One region of the Microbispora sp. H10670 genome, then DNA from elsewhere that is predicted to be linked to it. Evidence: riboswitches for the same ligand, from Rfam matches in the RefSeq annotation. Region 1 holds a riboswitch; each other region holds the start of a gene.

Evidence for each region. A riboswitch is a leader RNA that binds a small molecule or an ion and turns the genes downstream of it on or off. The one in region 1 is predicted to bind S-adenosylmethionine.
Region 2: another riboswitch for S-adenosylmethionine. It lies ahead of thrC (threonine synthase); the one in region 1 lies ahead of HHX33_RS32065 (aminotransferase class V-fold PLP-dependent enzyme).
Region 3: another riboswitch for S-adenosylmethionine. It lies ahead of HHX33_RS22475 (ABC transporter substrate-binding protein); the one in region 1 lies ahead of HHX33_RS32065 (aminotransferase class V-fold PLP-dependent enzyme).

Annotation. Positions count from the first base shown of each region.
Region 1 covers NZ_JABBWW010000038.1:16,061-22,806, reverse strand. Annotated here, with positions in the region: gene folB (dihydroneopterin aldolase) at 1-92, shown strand, start outside; gene folK (2-amino-4-hydroxy-6-hydroxymethyldihydropteridine diphosphokinase) at 89-589, shown strand; gene HHX33_RS32075 (DUF3180 domain-containing protein) at 606-1,055, shown strand; gene HHX33_RS32070 (NADH-quinone oxidoreductase subunit D) at 1,082-2,263, opposite strand; gene HHX33_RS32065 (aminotransferase class V-fold PLP-dependent enzyme) at 2,318-3,592, opposite strand; SAM riboswitch class IV at 3,642-3,757, opposite strand; gene HHX33_RS32060 (cytochrome P450) at 3,836-5,035, shown strand; gene HHX33_RS32055 (antibiotic biosynthesis monooxygenase family protein) at 5,015-5,332, opposite strand; gene HHX33_RS32050 (SAM-dependent methyltransferase) at 5,342-6,310, opposite strand; gene HHX33_RS32045 (Rossmann-like and DUF2520 domain-containing protein) at 6,517-6,746, shown strand, end outside.
Region 2 covers NZ_JABBWW010000041.1:20,426-27,171, reverse strand. Annotated here, with positions in the region: gene HHX33_RS32740 (serine hydrolase domain-containing protein) at 1-14, opposite strand, end outside; gene HHX33_RS32735 (GbsR/MarR family transcriptional regulator) at 272-970, shown strand; gene groL (chaperonin GroEL) at 1,069-2,691, opposite strand; gene HHX33_RS32725 (cold-shock protein) at 2,976-3,176, opposite strand; gene HHX33_RS32720 (MoaD/ThiS family protein) at 3,433-3,708, opposite strand; gene thrC (threonine synthase) at 3,754-5,022, opposite strand; SAM riboswitch class I at 5,037-5,176, opposite strand; gene HHX33_RS32710 (RNA polymerase sigma factor) at 5,273-5,824, opposite strand; gene HHX33_RS32705 (alpha,alpha-trehalose-phosphate synthase (UDP-forming)) at 5,927-6,746, shown strand, end outside.
Region 3 covers NZ_JABBWW010000016.1:171,785-178,530, forward strand. Annotated here, with positions in the region: gene HHX33_RS22465 (response regulator transcription factor) at 1-517, shown strand, start outside; gene HHX33_RS22470 (sensor histidine kinase) at 510-1,625, shown strand; SAM riboswitch class IV at 1,768-1,878, shown strand; gene HHX33_RS22475 (ABC transporter substrate-binding protein) at 2,062-3,711, shown strand; gene HHX33_RS22480 (ABC transporter permease) at 3,708-4,667, shown strand; gene HHX33_RS22485 (ABC transporter permease) at 4,668-5,531, shown strand; gene HHX33_RS22490 (dipeptide ABC transporter ATP-binding protein) at 5,528-6,746, shown strand, end outside.

The DNA.
Region 1 (6,746 bases):
AGGAGGCGGAGGTCAGCGTGCACAAACCGGCGGCGCCCATCCCGCTACCGTTCGACGACGTGGTGGTGACGATCAGAAGGGGGCGCGCATGAGGGTCGTGATCGCACTCGGCAGCAACCTCGGCCGGCGCATCGAGAACCTCCAGGGCGCCGTCGACGCGTTGTTCGACGCCCCCGGGCTCACGTTCGTGGCGGCGTCGCCGGTCTACGAGACCGAACCGGTCGGCGGACCCACCCAGGGCGCGTACCTGAACGCGGTGGTCGTCGCCGAGAGCATGCTCGACCCCCGCGCCCTGCTCGACCGGGCGCACAGCGTCGAGAACGCCTTCGGCCGTGAGCGCGCGGAGCGGTGGGGCCCCCGGACCCTCGACGTGGACCTGATCGCGGTCGGCACGCTGATGTCGGACGACCCCGAGCTCACCCTCCCGCATCCCCGCGCGCACGAGCGGGCGTTCGTTCTGGTGCCGTGGGCCCAGGCGGACCCCTCGGCGGTGCTGCCCGGGCGCGGGTCGGTCGCGGCCCTGCTGGCCGACCTGGACCAGAGCGGGGTGCGGCTGCGCACCGACCTCGTGCTCGAACCCCCGGCCTGACGAGGAGAGACCCCGCGTGAAGCCCAGCAATCCCGGCGTGCTCGTCGGTCTCGTGGTCGTGTTCGCCGTGATCACCTGGGGCCTGCTGCGGCAGTCCTACTCCGTGGTGCCCACACTGCCGTGGACCGCGGTGCCCACCGTGCTGCTGCTCGCGCTCGGTGAGGCGTACACGGGCTGGCTGACCCGGGCGAGGATCCTGCGCCGCCCGGACACCAAGCCCGTCGAGCCGCTCGCCGTCGCTCGGCTGGCGGCGCTGGCCCAGGCCACCGCGTACGCGGGCGCGGCGTTCGCCGGGGTCTTCGCCGGTTTCGTCCTGCGTGTGCTGGACCTGCTCGACCTGGACAAGCCCCGCCAGGACGCGATCGTCGGCGGCGGGTCGTTCGTGGCGTGCGTGATCCTGATCTGCGCCGCGCTCTTCCTCGAACACTGCTGCCGGGTGCCCGGCAAGCCCGACGGGGAGAGCTGACCCTTGCTTCCAGGCTGCTCGCCGGCCTACTTGTCGATGTCGCCGACCACGAAGAACATCGAGCCGAGGACCGCGATCAGGTCGGCGACCGAGTGGCCGGGCAGCATCTCGCGGAGCACCTGGACGTTGTTGTAGGAGGCGCTGCGCAGCTTGAGCCGCCAGGGGGTCTTCTCGCCGCGTGACACCAGGTAGTAGCCGTTGAGGCCGAGCGGGTTCTCCGTCCAGGCGTACGTGTGGCCCTCCGGCACCTTGAGCACCTTCGGCAGGCGCTGGTTGATCGGGCCGGGCGGCAGGTGGCGCAGCCGCTCCACGCAGGCGTCGGTCAGGTCGAGCGACACCTTGACCTGGTCGAGCAGCACCTGGAACCTCGCCTGGCAGTCTCCCGCCGAGCGGGTCACGACCTTCACGGGCAGCTCGCCGTACGCGAGGTAGGGCTCGTCGCGCCGCAGGTCGAAGTCCACCCCGGAGGCCCGCGCGGCCGGGCCGCTCACGCCGTACTGCATGATCGTCTCACGGTCGAGCACACCGACGCCGCGGGTGCGCGCCACGAAGATCTCGTTGCCCGTGACCAGCTCCTCGATGTCGGGCAGCCGCCGCCGCACGGCCGCCACGGCGGTGGTCACGCGGCCGAGCCAGCCCTCGGGCAGTTCCTCCTTCAGCCCGCCCACCCGGTTGAACATGTAGTGCATGCGGCCGCCGGAGATCTCCTCCATGACGTACTGCAGCGTCTCCCGCTCCCGGAAGGCGGGGAAGACCGGGCCGGCCGCGCCCAGCTCCAGCGGATGGCCGCCGAGGAACATCAGGTGGTTGAGCACGCGGTTGAGCTCGGCCAGCAGAGTCCTCGCCCACACCGCCCGCGGCGGGGGCTGCATGCCGATCATGCGCTCGACCGCGAGCACGACGCCCAGCTCGTTGGCGAACGCCGACAGCCAGTCGTGCCGGTTGGCCAGCACGATGATCTGCCGGTAGTCGCGCACCTCGAACAGCTTCTCCGCACCGCGGTGCATGTAGCCGACGATCGGCTCGGCGGCCACGATCCGTTCACCGTCAAGGACGAGCCGCAGCCGCAGCACCCCGTGCGTGGACGGATGCTGCGGCCCGATGTCGAGGATCAGGTCCTCCGTCGCGAGCCCTCCCGGCCGCACCGCGTCCGCCCCGGCCCCGATGCCCACCACTCGCTCGACACGCGGGCCGTCCTGCTCGGTCATACCGTCCATGCTTTCACGCCCGTCACCCACCGGCGAAAGCCACGGCGGTCGGGGTCAGGCGGGGGCGATTTCGCGGAGGGCGGTGATGAGGCGGTCGACGTGCTCCTCGGTCGTGCCGATGCCGATCGAGGCGCGTACGGCGCTCACCGTGCCGTCCGCGCAGCCCTCGTCCTCGGCGCCGCCGAGGAGGTGGCGGACGAACGGGTGGGCGCAGAACTTGCCGTCCCTGACGCCGATGCCGTGCTCGGCCGACAGGATCTCGGCGACCTCCCGGGCCGGGCGGCCCTCCACGACGAACGACACGATCCCGACCCGCGGGTGGTCCGGGCCCCACAGCGACAGTTCGCGTACGCCGGGGATCGCGGCGAGCCCGGCGCGCAGGCGGGCGAGCAGCCGCTCCTCCTCCCGCACCAGCGGGGTCCAGCCGGTCGCGGCGAGGGCGTCGCAGGCGGCGGCGAGCGCGACCGCGCCGAGCACGTTGGGCGTCCCCGCCTCGTGCCGAGCCTCGGGGTCGTCGCTCCACTCGGTGGTCTCGCCCACGGCTCGCACGGCTCCGCCGCCGCGCAGGTACGGGTCGGCGGCGGCGAGCCAGTCGGGCCGGCCGACGAGCACGCCCGCGCCGAACGGCGCGTAGAGCTTGTGCCCGGAGAAGGCGACGTAGTCGAGGTCGAGCGCGGCGAGGTTGAGCCCGCGGTGGGGGACGAGCTGGGCGGCGTCCACGGCGATCCGCGCGCCGTGCCGGTGCGCGATGTGCGCGAGCCCGGCGATCGGCCACAGCTCTCCGGTGACGTTGGACGCGGCGGTCACGACGAGCAGGGCCGGGCCCTCGATCGCCGCGAGGGCCTCGTCGGCGGCCCGGACGGCCTCGCCGGGGAAGGCGGGCGGCGCGAGCCGTACGGCGTCGGTCCAGGGCAGCAGCGAGGCGTGGTGCTCGGTGCCGAACACGACGACCGTGGTGCCCTCGGGGAGGCTGCGGGCCAGCAGGTTCATCGCGTCGGTGGTGTTGCGCACGAAGACGAGGGCGTCGCCGGGGCGGGCGCCCACGAAGGCCCGCACGGTGTGCCTGGCCTGCTCGTACCGCTGGGTCGTGAGCTGCGAGGCGTAGCCCGCGCCCCGGTGCACGCTGGAGTAGGCCGGCAGCGCCGCCGCGACGGCGGCGTTCACCGGCTCAAGACAGGGCGCGCTCGCCGCGTAGTCGAGGTTCGCGTACGGCACGAGCCGGCCGCCCCGGACCGGGACCTCCAGGTCGGCGCCCACGACCACCGGTACGCGCACCGGCTCGGACACGGGGTTGGCGGGCTGCTGCGGGACGAAGGTGAGAGCGGACAACGCCAGGCCTCCTCGGGTCGGGGACCCCTGCCATGGCGTCGTACGGCGGAGCCCGCGCTTGCCCGGCACACCGCGCGCCGGGCCCGGTCCTCACCCGGGGCACCCCGCCGCGAGCGCGAGGGTTGCCGGCCAGCAAGCCGGGGCTTGACGCTGGCACTCATGACCTGAGCGCACTATAACCCGGAGAACCGGCGATCCGGCAAGTCCCCTGGTGAGAGGCGCTTTACCGTTATGGTGTCCAATGTGAGGTTTGATCCCTGGAATCCGGAGTTCGTGGCTCACCCGTACGACGCCTACCGCGACCTGCGGGACAACGATCCGGTCAGCTTCTTCGAGCCGACCGGGCAGTGGCTGGTCGCCCGGCACGCCGACGTCAACACGCTGCTGCGCGACCGCCGCCTGGGCCGGTCCTACCTGCACACGGCCACGCACGAGGAGTTCGGCCGGGAGCCCGAGCCGGACTTCCAGGAGCCCTTCTGGCGGGTGATCCGGGCCGGGATGCTCGACGTGGAGCCGCCGGTCCACACCCGGCTGCGCCGCCTGGTGTCCAAGGCGTTCACGCCCCGGATGGTGGAGTCGCTGCGCCCGCGCGTACGGAGGATCGCGACGGAGCTGACCGAGGGGCTGGTCGAGCGCGGCGGCGGCGACCTGCTGGCCGAGGTGGCCGAGCCGCTGCCCGTCACCGTGATCGCCGAGATGCTGGGCGTGCCGGAGGCCGACCGCCACCTCCTGCGCCCCTGGTCGGCCGACATCTGCGGGATGTACGAGCTGAACCCGTCGCCGGAGGTCCAGCACACGGCCGTACGCGCGGCGACGGAGTTCGCCGAGTACCTGCGCGGGCTGGCCAGGGCGCGCAGGGAGCGTCCGGGCGACGACATGATCTCCGCGCTCGCGCAGGTGGTGGACGACGGGGACCGGCTCACCGAGGACGAGCTGATCGGCACCTGCGTGCTGCTGCTCAACGCCGGGCACGAGGCCACGGTCAACGCCACCGGCAGCGGGTGGTGGGCGCTGTTCCGCAACCCCGGCGAGCTGGAGCGGCTGCGCGCCGACCCCGGCCTGATGCCGGCGGCGGTCGAGGAGCTGCTGCGTTACGACACCCCGGCGCAGATGTTCGAGCGGTGGGTGCTGGAGGACGTCGAGGCCGGCGGGGTGGCGATCCCCCGGGGTGCGGAGATCGCGCTGCTGTTCGGCTCCGCCAACCGGGACCCCGAGGTCTTCGCCGACCCCGACCGCCTCGACGTCGGCCGGGCGGACAACCCGCACATCTCGTTCGGTGCGGGCATCCACTTCTGCCTCGGCGCGCCGCTCGCGCGGGTCGAGATGGCGGAGTCGTTCGGCGCGCTGCTGCGGCTGGCGCCCCGCCTGGAGCTCGCCGAGGAGCCGACCTGGAAGCCCAGCTACATCATGCGCGGCCTGGAGTCACTGAAGGTCGCCGTCTGACACGCTGACCGTGTGGTGGGTGACCGTGGTGTCGTAGCCGAGCAGGACGGCCTGGGCCGCGGGCTCGACGACGGCCGTCGCGGGGTCCTCCCCGGAGAAGCGGCGGATCGCGTCCATCGAGTCCCACAGGGTCATGACCTCGATCTCCACCCGGCCGTCGGTGTCGCGCCGCAGCAGGTAGGCGCCGCGGTGCCCGGCCATGCCGCGCAGGGAGGGCAGGACCGCCTCGGTGAAGTGCCGCTCGTAGCCGTCGGCGCCCTCCGGGGTCGCGCTCGCGCGCCAGATTCTCGCGATCATGATGTCTCCTCATCCACACCGGGACTGGCTGAGCCAGCCGAAGCCGCCGAGGCCGGCGGGGTCGATGAGCTCGGCCTCCTGCGAGGCCCGGCCGAGCGCGCGTACGTAACCGGCGGGGTCGGCGGACGCGAGCGCGAGCGGCGGCCGGGCGCCGGTGACCCCCAGGTCGCGCAGGGCCTCCCGCTGCGTCGTGAGCGTGGTCGCCGCCGCGCCCGCCCGTTCGCCGGCCGCCGCGCAGGCGTCCAGCGCGACGTGGGCCGTGACGTCGCACGACCCGTCCGGCACGGCGGGCACCGGCGAGCCGTCGCGGTAGCCGGCCAGCGTGCCGAGGGCGGGGCGCCGCCCGGCGAGATGGGCGTAGTCCACGGCGACCGCCGTGCCGCGGGTCAGCCGCGCGATCACCCCGGCCCACGCCTCGTCGCGGGGGCGGCCGATCTCGGCGCGGTCCCCGACCGGGCCCAGCGGCCACCAGCGGTCCAGCCAGGCCAGGTCCTCCGGATCGGGGACGGGACCGGGCCGCTCCGCTCCGGTCGCCGGGTCGACGAGCACCAGCCGGGGGCCCGCGGGGGTCGCCTCGGCGACGTCGAGGGGCACGTTGTCCAGCCATTCGTTGGCGACCACGAGCCCGGTGACCCCGTACGGGACCTCCGGCTCCCAGGCGACCCGGGGATCGAGGCCGCGGGGCCGGGGGGACAGGTCCACCGCGACGGCCCGCAGCCGCGCCGCGAGGTCCGGCGGCGCGGCGGCCACGACGCGGGCGGCCAGCAGGCCGTCGCCGCTGCCCACGTCCACGAAGTCGACCACACCGGGGTGCCCGAGGGTCGCGTCGACCCGTTCCAGCAGGCGCAGCACCGCCTCGGCGAAGACCGGTGAGGCATGGACCGAGGTGCGGAAATGGCGGTCCGGGCGCTCCCGCAGGTAGAAGCCCTCCGCGCCGTAGAGCGCGCGCTCGACGGCCTCCCGCCAGGTCACCTCCACACCGCATCACGCTACCGACACGCGTGGGCCGTGGCGAAAATCAGTCACATTCGTACCTGTAGCTCAACATAGGCCCGTTAGAAACGGGACAAACTCCGACCGTCGGGCCCGTCGTGGTCATGCTCGGCATGGCCTGATCCGTGAGGCACGACCTGGCACCGGGCCGGCGGGAGCGCCGCCGCTACGCTGAACCGAGGGGAGGCGTCATGGACACAAGTGACCGCCCGGCGCGGCTCGCCGTGGGAGTGCTCGGCGCGGGACGGGTCGGCTCCGTGCTCGGGGCCGCGCTCATGCTCGCGGGTCATCGTGTGGTGGCGGCCAGCGGCGTGTCCGACGCGTCGCGCCGCCGCGCCGCCGACCGTCTCGGCCAGGCGCTCAGCAGGCCGGAGGAGGTCATCGCCAGGTCCGAGCTCGTGCTGCTGACCGTGCCGGACGA
Region 2 (6,746 bases), on a different contig from region 1:
TTGCCGTTTCCCATCATGAACCGCCCTATCCAGCGTTGTTTGCGAATCCTTGAACGCTCGCAAAGCTACATTGCGTTCACAAAGTAGTCAACGTACTTTCCGACAGAAAGCCCAGACGGACGGGGTCTCACTGCCCTTAATTGCAATGACTGTGGCACTGAATGCAATAGGTGGGCAGCCATGCTTTGCAATGGGCTCAGAGTGAATGCATACTGTGCGGCGGGTGTGCGGGCGCGGAGCCGCGCATGCCGGCAGACAGGAGACGATTGCCGTGCCCGGAGGCAGACTCACCAACGAGGACCGTCAGCACATCGCCGCGGGGCTGGCCGAGGGACTCGGATACGCGGAGATCGGCCGGCGGCTGGGACGCCCCGCCTCGACCATCATGCGGGAGGTCACCCGGAACGGCGGACCGGACGATTACGGGGCGGACCGGGCGCACGAGGCCACGCGGCACCGTGCGCGCCGCCACAGGCAGGCACAGCCTCCGACGCCACCGGTCCCCGACGGCGGCCATGGGCGTGATCCCCAGGCGGTGCGGGACTTCACGGAGTCCTTCACGGCCCTCCTCGTGGAGCAGGGGCTGCCCCGGATGGAGGCCAGGGTGCTGACCTGCCTGTACGTCACCGATTCCGGCGCTCTCACCGCCGCCGACCTGGTTGAGCGGCTTCGCGTCAGCCCGGCGTCCGTCTCGCACGCCGTCGCCTTCCTCGAACAGCAGGGAATGCTCAGGCGGGAGCGGGTTCCCGGCGCGCGGCGTGAACGCTATGTCATCGACGACGAGATCTGGGTGCGGTCCATCCTCGCCTCTCTGCGGATGAACGAGGCCCTGGCGGCCGCGTCACAGCGCGGAGCCGAGATTCTCGGGGCGACGACCCCGGCGGGCGCCCGCTTCGGGTCCTCCGCCGAACTTCTCGCCCTCGTGAGCGAGGCCTTCCGGCAGGTCCTGAAACAGTGGCGGCAGGGCTGACCGCCCGGCGTCCATGCACGTGGGGAGAGCGGGCGCAAGGGAAAGGGCGGCTCCCCCGAGGGGGAACCGCCCTTCCTGGTGAAGCGGGAGAACAGGACTCAGAAGTCCATGTCGCCGCCGCCGGGCATGGCGGGGGCCTTCTCCTTCTCGGGCTTCTCGGCGATGACGGCCTCGGTCGTGAGGAACAGGGCCGCGATGGACGCCGCGTTCTGCAGCGCCGAGCGGGTGACCTTGGCCGGGTCGATGATGCCCGACTCGAACATGTTGACGTACTCGCCGGACGCGGCGTTGAGGCCCTCGCCCGCGGGCAGGTTGCGGACCTTCTCCACCACGACGCCGCCCTCGAGGCCGGCGTTGACGGCGATCTGCTTCAGCGGCTCCTCGAGCGCCTTGCGGACGATCGCCGCGCCGGTCGCCTCGTCGCCGTTGACCTCCAGCTTGTCGAACGCGTTGGCGCCAGCCTGCAGCAGGGCCACGCCACCGCCGGGGACGATGCCCTCCTCGACCGCGGCCTTGGCGTTGCGGACGGCGTCCTCGATGCGGTGCTTGCGCTCCTTGAGCTCGACCTCGGTCGCCGCGCCGGCCTTGATGACGGCGACGCCGCCGGCCAGCTTGGCGAGACGCTCCTGGAGCTTCTCGCGGTCGTAGTCGGAGTCGGTGCGGTCGATCTCGGCGCGGATCTCGTTCACGCGGCCGGAGATCTGCTCGGCGTCACCGGCGCCGTCGACGATCGTGGTCTCGTCCTTGGTGACGACGATCTTGCGGGCGCGGCCGAGCAGGTCGAGGGTGGCGTTCTCCAGCTTGAGACCGACCTCCTCGGAGATGACCTGGCCGCCGGTCAGGATCGCGATGTCCTGCAGCATGGCCTTGCGGCGGTCGCCGAAGCCGGGGGCCTTGACGGCCACGGACTTGAACAGGCCACGGATCTTGTTGACCACCAGGGTCGCCAGGGCCTCGCCCTCGACGTCCTCGGCGAGGAGGACCAGCGGCTTGCCGGACTGCACGACCTTGTCGAGCAGCGGGAGCAGGTCCTTGTTCGCCGAGATCTTCTGGTTGGCGATGAGGATGTAGGCGTCCTCGAAGACCGCCTCCATGCGCTCGGGGTCGGTCACGAAGTAGCCGGACACGTAGCCCTTGTCGAAGCGCATGCCCTCGGTGAGCTCCAGCTCCAGACCGAAGGTGTTGCTCTCCTCGACGGTGATGACGCCTTCCTTGCCCACCTTGTCCATCGCCTCGGCGATGAGCGCGCCGATCTCCGGGTCGGCGGCGGAGATGGAGGCCGTGGAGGCGATCTGCTCCTTGGTCTCCACGTCCTTGGCGAGCTTCGACAGCTCCTCGCTGACGCGCTCGACGGCGGCCTCGATGCCCTTCTTCAGCGACATCGGGTTGGCGCCGGCGGCGACGTTGCGCAGACCCTCGCGGACCAGCGCCTGGGCGAGCACGGTGGCCGTCGTCGTGCCGTCACCGGCGACGTCGTCGGTCTTCTTCGCGACTTCCTTGACCAGCTCGGCGCCGATCTTCTCCCACGGGTCCTCGAGCTCGATCTCCTTGGCGATGGAGACACCGTCGTTGGTGATCGTGGGGGCGCCCCACTTCTTCTCCAGCACGACGTTGCGGCCCTTGGGGCCGAGGGTCACCTTCACGGCGTCGGCGAGCTGGTTCATACCGCGCTCGAGACCGCGCCGGGCGTCCTCGTCAAACGCGATCATCTTGGCTGCCATTAGGCTAGACCTCCCAGTAGCAGGGTGTCTTCAACGGACCGAGCCGACGCCCGCGACGGCGTGGACCCGCTATCCCTGCGCGAGCCCCATCGCCCCGATCCCGGTTGTTGTCACTCTCGACCTCAGAGTGCCAAACAAGTATTTAGCACTCTACCCCCGAGAGTGCAAGCGGAAGCCACTCTGACCAGCTTGGACGAGGTTCCCGAACACCCGGACGAGCCCGGACGAGCCGAAGGCCCGGCCCGCGGAACGCGGACCGGGCCTCCAATGGTCGCTTGACGGGATCAGACGGCCCGTACGGCCTCCGCCTGCGGGCCCTTCTGCCCCTGCGTGATGTCGAACTCAACCCGCTGACCCTGCTCGAGGGCCTTGTAGCCGTCCATCATGATTGCCGAGTAATGGACGAACACGTCCTTCCCACCGTCTACCGCGATGAAGCCGTAGCCCTTGTCCGCGTTAAACCATTTGACGGTGCCCTGCGCCACTTCCGACTCCTCTTGCTGGGCTGGGGACCACACCCAAGAAGCCCCCGGTTTTGTCGATCGTCTTCGACCATACCCGTGTCAAGGCGTAGAACAACAGAGTCAATCCGCAAACTACTACGGCGCGTTCGCTCAAAGCGGTACAGACGATTATTCACTTTTCTACCGAAAGGTTGAGAGCTTCACCATTCGCTGTGGCGACATCTCACTTCCCCGGCGAGAGAAGTGCATGTCAGGTGCCCGGCGGCGGTGTCGCGGCTCAGCCCCCGGCGACGGCGGGGATGACCGAAATCTGTACCCCGTCCGGCGTGGCGGTGTCCAGCCCATCGGCGAAACGGACGTCCTCTTCTCCGACATAGACGTTGACAAAACGCCGGATCTTGCCCGTCTCATCCAGGATTCGACCTCCGATGCCCGGATAGTCCGCATCCAGCTTCTGCAGGACCTCGCGGAGCGTTCCCCCCTCCCCGCTTACCTCCGCGACGCCGTTGGTGTACGTCCGCAGAATCGTCGGAATCCGCACGGAAACGCTCATTGTTCACTCGCTTTCGTTGCTGCCGATGGGCCTGTGATAACGCTTTCAGTTGGCGAATGCCGCACGGAAGGCGTCGAGGGAGGGACGGATGACCGCGGACGGACGGGCCTGCTCGGCCACCGCGTCAAGTGTCTTGAGACCGTCGCCGGTGTTCAGCACCACGGTTTCGGCCTCGGGGTCGAGGCGGCCCTCGCGCACGAGCTTGCGCAGCACGCCGACCGTGACGCCGCCCGCGGTCTCGGCGAAGATGCCCTCGGTCCGGGCCAGCAGGCGGATCGCCTCGACCACCTCGCCGTCGTTCACGTCCTCCACCGCGCCGCCCGTACGGCGGGCGATGTCGAGCACGTACGGCCCGTCCGCCGGGTTGCCGATGGCCAGCGACTTGGCGATGGTGTCCGGCTTGACCGGCTGCACGACGTCCTGCCCGGCCTTGAACGCGCGGGAGACCGGCGAGCAGCCCTCGGCCTGCGCGCCGAAGATCCGGTACGGCCGCTCCTCGACCAGGCCGAGCTTGATCAGCTCGCGGAAGCCCTTGTCGATCTTCGTGAGCTGCGAGCCGGAGGCCACCGGGACGACGATCTGCTCGGGCAGCCGCCAGCCGAGCTGCTCGGCGATCTCGTACGCCAGCGTCTTGGAACCCTCGGCGTAGTAGGGCCGGAGGTTGACGTTGACGAATCCCCACTTCTCGCCCAGCTCGTCACCGATGAGCTCGGAGCAGAAGCGGTTCACCTCGTCGTAGGTGCCGTCGATGGCGACCAGGCGGCCGCCGTACACCGCGGCCATGGTGACCTTGGCCGGCTCCAGGTCGGCGGGGATGAACACGCAGGAGTCCAGCCCGGCCCGGGCGGCGGCCGCGCCCACCGCGCCCGCGAGGTTGCCGGTGGACGAGCACGACAGGGTGTGGAAGCCGAAGGCGCGCGCGGCCTCGACCGCGATCGCGACGACCCGGTCCTTGAAGGAGTGGGTCGGGTTGCCGGAGTCGTCCTTGACGTGCAGCGACCGCAGCCCCAGCTCGGCCGCCAGACGGTCGGCCCGCACGAGCTTGGTCCAGCCGGGCTGCAGGTTGGGCTTGTCCGCCACCCCGGCGGGGACGGGAAGCAGGGAGCGGTACCGCCAGATGTTCGCCGGGCCCGCCGCGATGTCCTCCCGGCGGACCTCTCCGAAGTCGTACGCCACCTCAAGGGGGCCGAAACACTCCGTACAGGCGAAGATCGGGCCGAGGTCGTAGTGGGCGCCGCACTCGCGGCAGGACAGACCGGTGGCAGGGCCGAAGTCGGTGGCGGTGGTGGGGGTCGCGGTGCTGATGTGCGCCATGAAGCGAGGCCTTTCCCTCATCTTCGCTCGCGACCGCCCTGGCCGCGAGCCGGAATTGGCACCTGTCCCGGCCGGGCCTCGTGGGCACGAGTTCGACACCGGGGAGGTTGCCGGGGCTTCGCAGGGCCGGTCCCTCCACCCCTCTGGATGAGCATCTTCAGTTGTAGAACCTTCGAAAAAGGTCCTCCAGCACTGTACCCCGGCGTCCCCTGTGTCCGTTCCGCCGTCTCAGATGGCGAGATGGTTTGTATCAGCCGTAGGCCTCGCCGAGCGCGCTCTGCACGTACTTGCGCGCCTGGTGTATCCGGGACTTGACGGTGCCGAGGGGAATGCCGAGCTGGTCGGCGACCTGGGAGTAGTCGAGCTGGCAGATGTCGCGCAGCACGAGCGCCTGGGCGAGGTCGGGCCGCTCGGCCTCCAGCGCCTCCATCGCGTCGAGCAGGTCGAGCCGCGACCCCGCGATGACGCTCACCCGCCGCGGGTCCGGCCGCTGCTCGGGCAGCTCCTCCGCCTGCTCGGACGAGCGCCGCTTGAGCGACCGGTAGGTCGTCCTGGCGCAGTTCACGGTCACGATGTGCAGCCAGGTGCTGAACTTGGCCCGGCCCTCGAACCGGGCGATGTTGCGGGCCACGGCGAGCAGCGTGTCCTGCGCCGCCTCCTCCGCGTCCTGCCGGTACGGTAGTAGCCGCTCGCAGTGCCGCAGCACGTCGGGCTCGATGCGCCGCAGCAGCTCACCGAGGGCGCGGTGATCTCCCCGGGCGGCCGATCCGGCCAGCTCCTCGGTGACGTCGTCCAGTGCCATCCCGTTCCAGCCCTCCCGCGATCGGTTGACATCCTATTGATGGAGGTCCGCTTTTATTAATCTTCCGGCATGCGCGCCCGCTCTGATCGAGGGGAAACCCCAATGAGCAGCTCCATCCTGATCGCGTCCAACCGGGGCCCGGTGTCCTTCACCCTGTCGGAGGACGGCGGCCTGACCATGCGCAGGGGCGGCGGCGGGCTCGTGTCCGGGCTGTCGGACGTGGTCAGGGACACCGACGTGCTGTGGGTCTGCGCGGCGCTGTCGGACGGCGACCGCGGGGCGGTGCGGCAGGCGCCGGGGGGCCGGCTCGACCGGGCGTTCGAGACGGGGCCCATCCGCATGCTGGACATCCCGCCCGCGGTCTTCCACCGGGCCTACAACGCGGTGGCGAACTCGACCCTGTGGTTCGTCAACCACCTGCTCTACAACACGCCCTTCTCCCCCGAGTTCGGCACCCGGTTCGCGCGTGAATGGGAGTCGTACCGCACCTACAACGGCGCGTTCGCGCTCGCGCTGGCGGAGGAGGCCACGCACCGGGCCCGCGTGATGGTGCAGGACTACCACCTGACGCTCACCCCAGCGATGCTCCGGGTCGAACGGCCCGACCTGCGCATCGGCCACTTCTCACACACGCCCTGGGCCCCGCCGGAGTACTTCGCGCTGCTGCCCGAGGACGTCGCGGCGGAGGTGCTGTCGGGCATCCTCGGCGCCGACCACGCCGGCTTCCTCACCGCCCGCTGGGCGCGCGCCTTCATGGACTGCTGCGCCGCCCTGCTCGGGGCGCGGGTGGACCACGCGGCCCGTACGGTGACCTGGGGCGGCAGGACCACCCGGATCGGCGTGCACCCGCTCGGGGTGGACGGCGACGCGCTGCGGGCGCGGGCGGCCGAACCGGACGTCGAGTCGCACATGGCGGCGATCA
Region 3 (6,746 bases), on a different contig from region 1:
GGTCGCCCGGCACATCGTCGCCTCCGGCAGCGGTATCCCGATCCTCATGCTCACCGCCGCCGACCGGATCGACGACAAGGCCTCCGGGTTCGGGCTCGGCGCCGACGACTACCTCACCAAACCGTTCGAGCTCCGGGAGCTCGTCCTGCGGCTGAGGGCGCTCGACCGCAGACGCGCGTACGCCCGGCCCCCGGTTCGCGAGATCGCGGGCCTGCGGCTCGACCCCTTCCGCCGGGAGGTGTTCCGCGGCGGACGCTACGTCGCGCTCACCCGCAAACAGTTCGCCGTGCTGGAAGTCCTCGTCGCCGCCGAGGGCGGGATCGTCAGCGCCGAGGAGCTGCTGGAACGGGCCTGGGACGAGAACGCCGACCCCCTCACCAACGCCGTGCGCATCACCGTCTCCGCGCTGCGCAAACGGCTCGGCGAACCATGGGTCATCGCCACGGTGCCCGGTGTCGGCTATCGGATCGACACCGGCATCGCCACGGGGACGGGCCCCGGCAGCACGCATGGATAGGCGCCCAGGGCTCAGCACCCGGCTGAAACTCACCCTCAGCTACGCCGGATTCCTCCTGCTCGCCGGCGCCCTCCTGCTGGCGGTGGTGTGGGTGTTCCTGCTGCGCTACGTGCCCGACGGCGCGCTCGGCACCGGGCCGGGGGCCGCCCCGCCCGGGGCGGCGCCCCTGCGGTTCATCCCCAACCGCACCGACCTCCAGCGCGCCTTCGTCCCCCGCGCGGGCCAGGCACTGGCCTTTCTGCTGACGTTCGGCCTGCTGGGCGGATGGCTCCTCGCCGGCCGGATGCTCGCACCGCTCACCCAGATCACGGACGCGGCCCGGCGGACGACCGCGAACGGGTCGCTGTCCCACCGGATCCGCATGAAGGGCCGCCGGGACGAGTTCCGGGAGCTCTCCGACGCGTTCGACTCGATGCTCGACCGGCTCGAGTCCCACGTCGCCGAGCAGCGGAGGTTCGCCGCGAACGCCTCCCACGAACTGCGCACCCCGCTGGCGATCTCGCGGACGCTCCTCGACGTGGCCCGCCGGGACCCCACGCGGGACCGGGACGAACTCCTCGACCGCCTGCACACCGTCAACCAGCGGGCGATCGACCTCACCGCGGCCCTCCTGCTGCTCAGCCGCGGCGACCGCGGCGACTTCACCCGGGGGAGCGTCGACCTCTCCCTCGCGGCCGAGGAGGCCGCCGAGACGCTGCTTCCGCTCGCCGAACAACGCCGGATCACGCTGAACGTCACCGGCGGGGCGGCCCGGACCGAGGGCTCCGCCGAGCTCCTGGCGCGGATGGTGACGAACCTCGTCCAGAACGCGATCGTCCACAACCTCCCCGCCGGCGGCACCGTGACGGTCCACACCGAGGCGTACGGCGGCACCAGCCTGCTGCGGGTCGAGAACACGGGCCGCCCGCTCCCGCCGGAACTGATTCCGACCCTCACCGAACCCTTCCAGCGCGGAACGGAACGCGTGCGCACCGACGAGCACGCCGGCGCCGGTCTCGGCCTGGCCATCGTGCACAGCGTCGTCCGCGCCCACAACGGGACCCTCGATCTCGCTCCCGGCCCCCACGGCGGGCTCCTCGTCACCGTACGGCTTCCCGGCGCGCCGTAGGCACGGCCGCCCGGTTCGCCCCCGGCCGCTGCCGCGGGGCCGTGCCACTCGTCGTCACCGGACCGCCGCTCCTCGCGGAAAGGCCGGAATCCCCGGCGAAAGCGTGTTGACAGATTACCCTAGTTTTCCTACTTTATTTATAGGTATTGAGCGCCGACGCCAAGCCCCGGCTCGTCGGCCGGCAACCCTCGCACCGCGCGGGGTGCCCCGGGGAAAACCTGGCGGCGTGGCAGTCGCGCCGCAAGCGCGGGCCCCATCGGGGCTCCTGGTCATGGGGGCGTGCGCGGCACGCTCTCCGGGAGGCGGCATGGCCACTCACGGGGAGTTTCGGGCGGGCACAGGCCGGGACACGCCGCCTCCCCACTCCGCCGTCCCCTCTTGAACGCCGTTCCCTCTTGAACGCCGTCCCGTCTTGAACACCGAAAGGCTCTCCCCGATGTCCACGAACACGCGCTTATCCATCGGCGTCTCGCTTCTGGGGGTCCTCGCCCTCGCCGCCTGCGGCACGACAGGCAAGGACACCGCGGCGGGCAAGGCCCCCGCCGGGCCGGTCAAGGGCGGCACGCTGACGTTCGCCGTCAACACCGAGCCCTCCACCTGCCTCGATCCCCATCAGAGCCCCGCCGACGTGGCCGGCCTGTTCACCCGGCCCGCCCTGGACTCGCTCGTGTCGCTCGACACCGAGGGCAAGATCCACCCCTGGCTCGCCACCAAGTGGACCGTCTCGCCCGACCAGAAGACCTACACCTTCACCCTGCGCGACGGCGTGAAGTTCTCCGACGGCACGCCCTTCGACGCGGCGGCGGTCAAGGCCAACCTCGACCACATCGTGAACCCCGCCACGAAGTCGCAGCTCGCCGCGGGATACATCGAGCCGTACAAGGGCAGCGAGGTCGTCGACCCGCACACGGTGAAGGTCCACTTCAGCAGGCCGTACTCGCCGTTCCTGTCCGCCCTCGCCACCGCGTACTTCGGCATCGAGTCGCCGCGGTCGCTGAAGCAGCCGCAGGACGCGCTGTGCAAGAAGGTCGTCGGGTCCGGGCCGTTCGTGATCGACGAGTACGTGGTGCAGAAGGGCATCACCTACCACCGCAACCCCGGCTACTCCTGGGCGCCGGAGGGCGCCGGGCACACCGGGGAGGCGTACCTGGACAAGCTGGAGATCAAGGTCATCACCGAGGACTCCGTCCGGCTCGGCGCGCTGACCAGCGGGCAGGTCGACGGGATCGCCAGCGTGCCGCCGGTGAACGTCAAGCAGGTGCAGGGCGACCCCCGGCTGACCGTCACCACGCGGCAGGCGCCGGGCGGCAACTACAACTTCTACCCGAACACGACCTCCGGGCCGTTCGCCGACAAGCGGGTCCGGCAGGCGTTCCGCGACGGCATCGACTTCGCGACGATCGTCAAGAACCTCTACTTCGGGGCGTTCCAGCCCGCGGCGGGCCCCATCTCCCCGTCGACCGACGGGTACGACAAGACGCTCGAAGGAAAGACGAAGTACGACCCCGCGGCGGCCGCCCGGCTGCTGGACGAGGCCGGCTGGTCGGGGAAGGACGCCGAGGGCTACCGGACCAAGGACGGCAGGCGGCTGACGATCCGCTGGGGGTTCCTCAAGGCGTTCGCGCGTGAGCAGCGCGACACGCTGGCCGAGCAGATCCAGGCCGAGGCCAAGAAGATCGGCTTCGAGATCCAGTTCGTCTCCGGCACGGTCAACGAATGGCTGGAGAAGTATCCCAAGGGCGACTACGACCTCATCGACTTCAGCTGGCAGCGCGCCGACGGCGACACCCTGCGCAACCTGTTCGACACCTCCGCCATCCCCACGGCCGCCAAGTTCGGGCAGAACGCCGCCCGCCTGTCCGACAAGGACGTCGACGGCTGGCTGAGCGACGCGCTGGACACGACCGACCAGGCCAAGCGGGCCGAGCTGTACGCCAAGGTGCAGCAGCGGGTCACCGACGAGGCCGCGGTCTTCCCGGTGTACGTGTTCAACTACCTGCTCGGGACCGGCAAGAAGGCCCACGGCATCGGCTGGGAGCCGCAGGCGTACCCGACCTTCTACGGCGCCTGGGTCGAGCAGGCATGACCGCCGTCGCCGTACCGGCCACCCGGGCCCGCGCCCGGGTGGTCCGCCCGGTGCTGGTGCGGCTGGGCACGTCCGTCCTGGTGCTGTGGGGCGCGGTGACGGTCGCGTTCGCCGGCCTCCACCTCACCCCGGGCAACGTCGTCGACCTGCTCATCGGCAGCAGCACCGTCACACCCGAGGTCCGCGCCCGGATCATCGCCGACTACGGGCTGGACCGGCCGCTGCCCGCCCAGTACGCCGCCTACCTGGGCCGGGTGCTGCACGGCGACCTGGGCCAGTCGTACCAGCTGCACCAGTCGGTCGCCTCGGCGATCGGCGAGCAGGTCGGCTCGTCCGTCCAGCTCATGCTCTCGTCGTTCGTCCTGGCGGTCGTGGTCTCGGTCACGGTCGCGGTGCTGACCGCGGGCCGCCGGTGGGCGCGGGCGGTGTTCTCCGGCATCGAGCTGGTCGGCATCTCCATCCCGTCGTTCTGGGCCGGGATCCTGCTGCTCACCGTCTTCTCGTTCGGGCTGGGGATCTTCCCCGCCACCGGCGGGGACGGCCTGGAGAGCCTGGTCCTGCCGTCCGTCGCGATGGCGATCCCGGTCGTCGCGACGCTGAGCCAGGTGCTGCGCGAGGGACTGGAGCTCACGCTGGAGGAGCCGTTCGTGCTCACCGCCCGCTCGCGCGGCATGTCCGACCTGGGCGTGCGCCTGCGGCACGCGCTGCGGCACGCCCTGCTGCCCACGGTCACCCTGGCCGGGTGGATGGTCAGCTTCCTGTTCGGCGGGGCCGTGATCATCGAGTCGGTCTTCTCCCGGCAGGGCATCGGGCGGCTGACCCTCGCGGCCGTCGGCAACAAGGACCTGCCGGTCGTGATGGGCGTGGTGCTGATCGCCTCGCTGCTCTACGTCGTCATCAACATCCTGCTCGACCTGCTCTACCTGGCCATCGACCCGCGACTGCGAGGTGCCTGAGTGACCACGTCCACCCTTGCCGCACCCGCCGTGGTCGTGGGGCGCGGACGGCGGCGCCGGGTGCCGCGGGCCGGCGTCTGGGCCGCCTCCGCGTTCCTGCTGGCCGTGACCGTGGTCGCGGTGGCGCCCGGCCTGGTCGCGCACGGCTCGCCCGACCTCACCGACGCCGTCGCGGCGCTCCGGCCACCGGGCGGCGGGCACCCGCTCGGCACCGACGCCAACGGGCGCGACATCTTCACCCGGATCGTGTACGGAACGAGGCCGTCGGTGCTGGCCGGGCTGGCCGCCACCGCGATCGCGGTGACCGGCGGCACCCTCGTCGGGCTGCTGGCCGCGCTCGGCGGCCGGGTGCTCGACGAGGCCGCCATGCGCCTCGTCGACATCCTGCTCTCGCTGCCGGGACTGCTGCTGGCCCTGCTGGTCATCGCCGTCGTCGGCCCGGGGACGCTCAACGCGGTCTTCGCCATCGCCGCCTACACGCTGCCCGGCTACGCGCGCCTGGTCCGCGCCCAGACCATGGTCATCCGCAGGTCCGGGTACGTCGAGGCGGCCGTCTCACTCGGGCTGACCAGGGCCGGGATCGTCACACGGCACGTGCTGCCGAACGCGTTCGCGCCGCTGCTGGTGGTGGCCACGATCGAGGTGGGCACCGCGCTGGTCGCGGCGTCGTCGCTCAGCTTCCTCGGGCTCGGCCCGAAGCCGCCCGCCCCGGAGTGGGGGGCGATGCTGTCGGCCGGGCGCGACTACTTCTCCGTCGCCTGGTGGGTCGCGGTCTTCCCGGGGCTGGCCATCACGCTCACCGTCCTTTCCGTCACGGTCGTCGGCCGCCATCTGCAGCGGCGCGTCGAAGGGAGACCGTCGTGACCGAACAGCGGGTCACCCCGATCGTCGAGGTGTCCGATCTGCGGGTCTCGTTCGGCCAGGTCGAGGCCGTCCGCTCGATCTCCTTCACGGTGAGCCCGGGGGAGTGCGTCGCCATCGTGGGGGAGTCGGGCTCGGGCAAGAGCGTCACCGCCCGCACGCTGATCGGGCTGACCGGCCCCGGCGCCGAGATCACCGCCCGGTCGCTCGTGGTGGCCGGCCGCGACGTCACGGCGTACGGCGAACGGCAGTGGCGGGCGGTGCGGGGCGGCGAGGTCGGCTACGTCCTGCAGGACGCGCTGGTCTCGCTCGACCCGCTGCGCCCGGTCGGCAGGGAGATCGCCGAGACCCTGCGGCTGCACCGGACCGTGCCGCGCGCGGACGTGCGGCGGCGGGTGGTCGAACTGCTGGCCGAGGTGGGGGTGCCGGAGCCGGAACTGCGGGCCGCGCAGTATCCGCACCAGCTCTCCGGCGGGCTGCGGCAGCGGGCTCTGATCGCCTCGGCGGTCGCCTGCGCGCCCCGGCTGCTGATCGCCGACGAGCCGACCACCGCCCTGGACGTCACCGTGCAGGCGCAGATCCTGCGGCTGCTGGCCGAGCGCCGGCGGGCCGGGGCGGGACTGCTGCTGATCAGCCACGACCTCGCCGTGGTGGCCGAGCTCGCCGACCGGGTGCTGGTGATGAAGGACGGCGTGGTCGTCGAGGAGGGCGCCACCCGGGACGTGCTGGGCGCCCCCCGGCACGCCTACACCCGCCGGCTGCTGGCCGCGGTGCCCTCCGCGCACGGCAGGGGCACCCGGCTCACCGTGCCCGAGGACGGCTCGGCGCCGCGTCCGGCGCCGGCCGTGCTGCCCGGCGGGGTGGTGGTCAGGGCGTCCGGGCTGGCCAAGTCGTTCACCGGGCCGGACGGGCTGCCCCGGGCGGCCGTCGACGGGGTGTCGTTCGAGCTGCGGGCCGGGGAGACGCTCGGGCTCGTCGGCGAGTCGGGCTCGGGCAAGACCACGACGGCCCGCCTGGTGCTGGGGCTGGTGGAACCCGACGCGGGCGAGGTGGAGGTCGACGGGAGGTCCTGGCGGGGGCTGGGGCCCGCGGGGCGCCGCGCCCTGCGGCGGCACATCCAGGTGATCTACCAGGACCCGCTGAGCTCCTTCGACCCCCGCTTCACCGTACGGCGGATCCTCGGCGAGGCGCTCGCCGTGGGCGGCGAGCCGCGCCGGA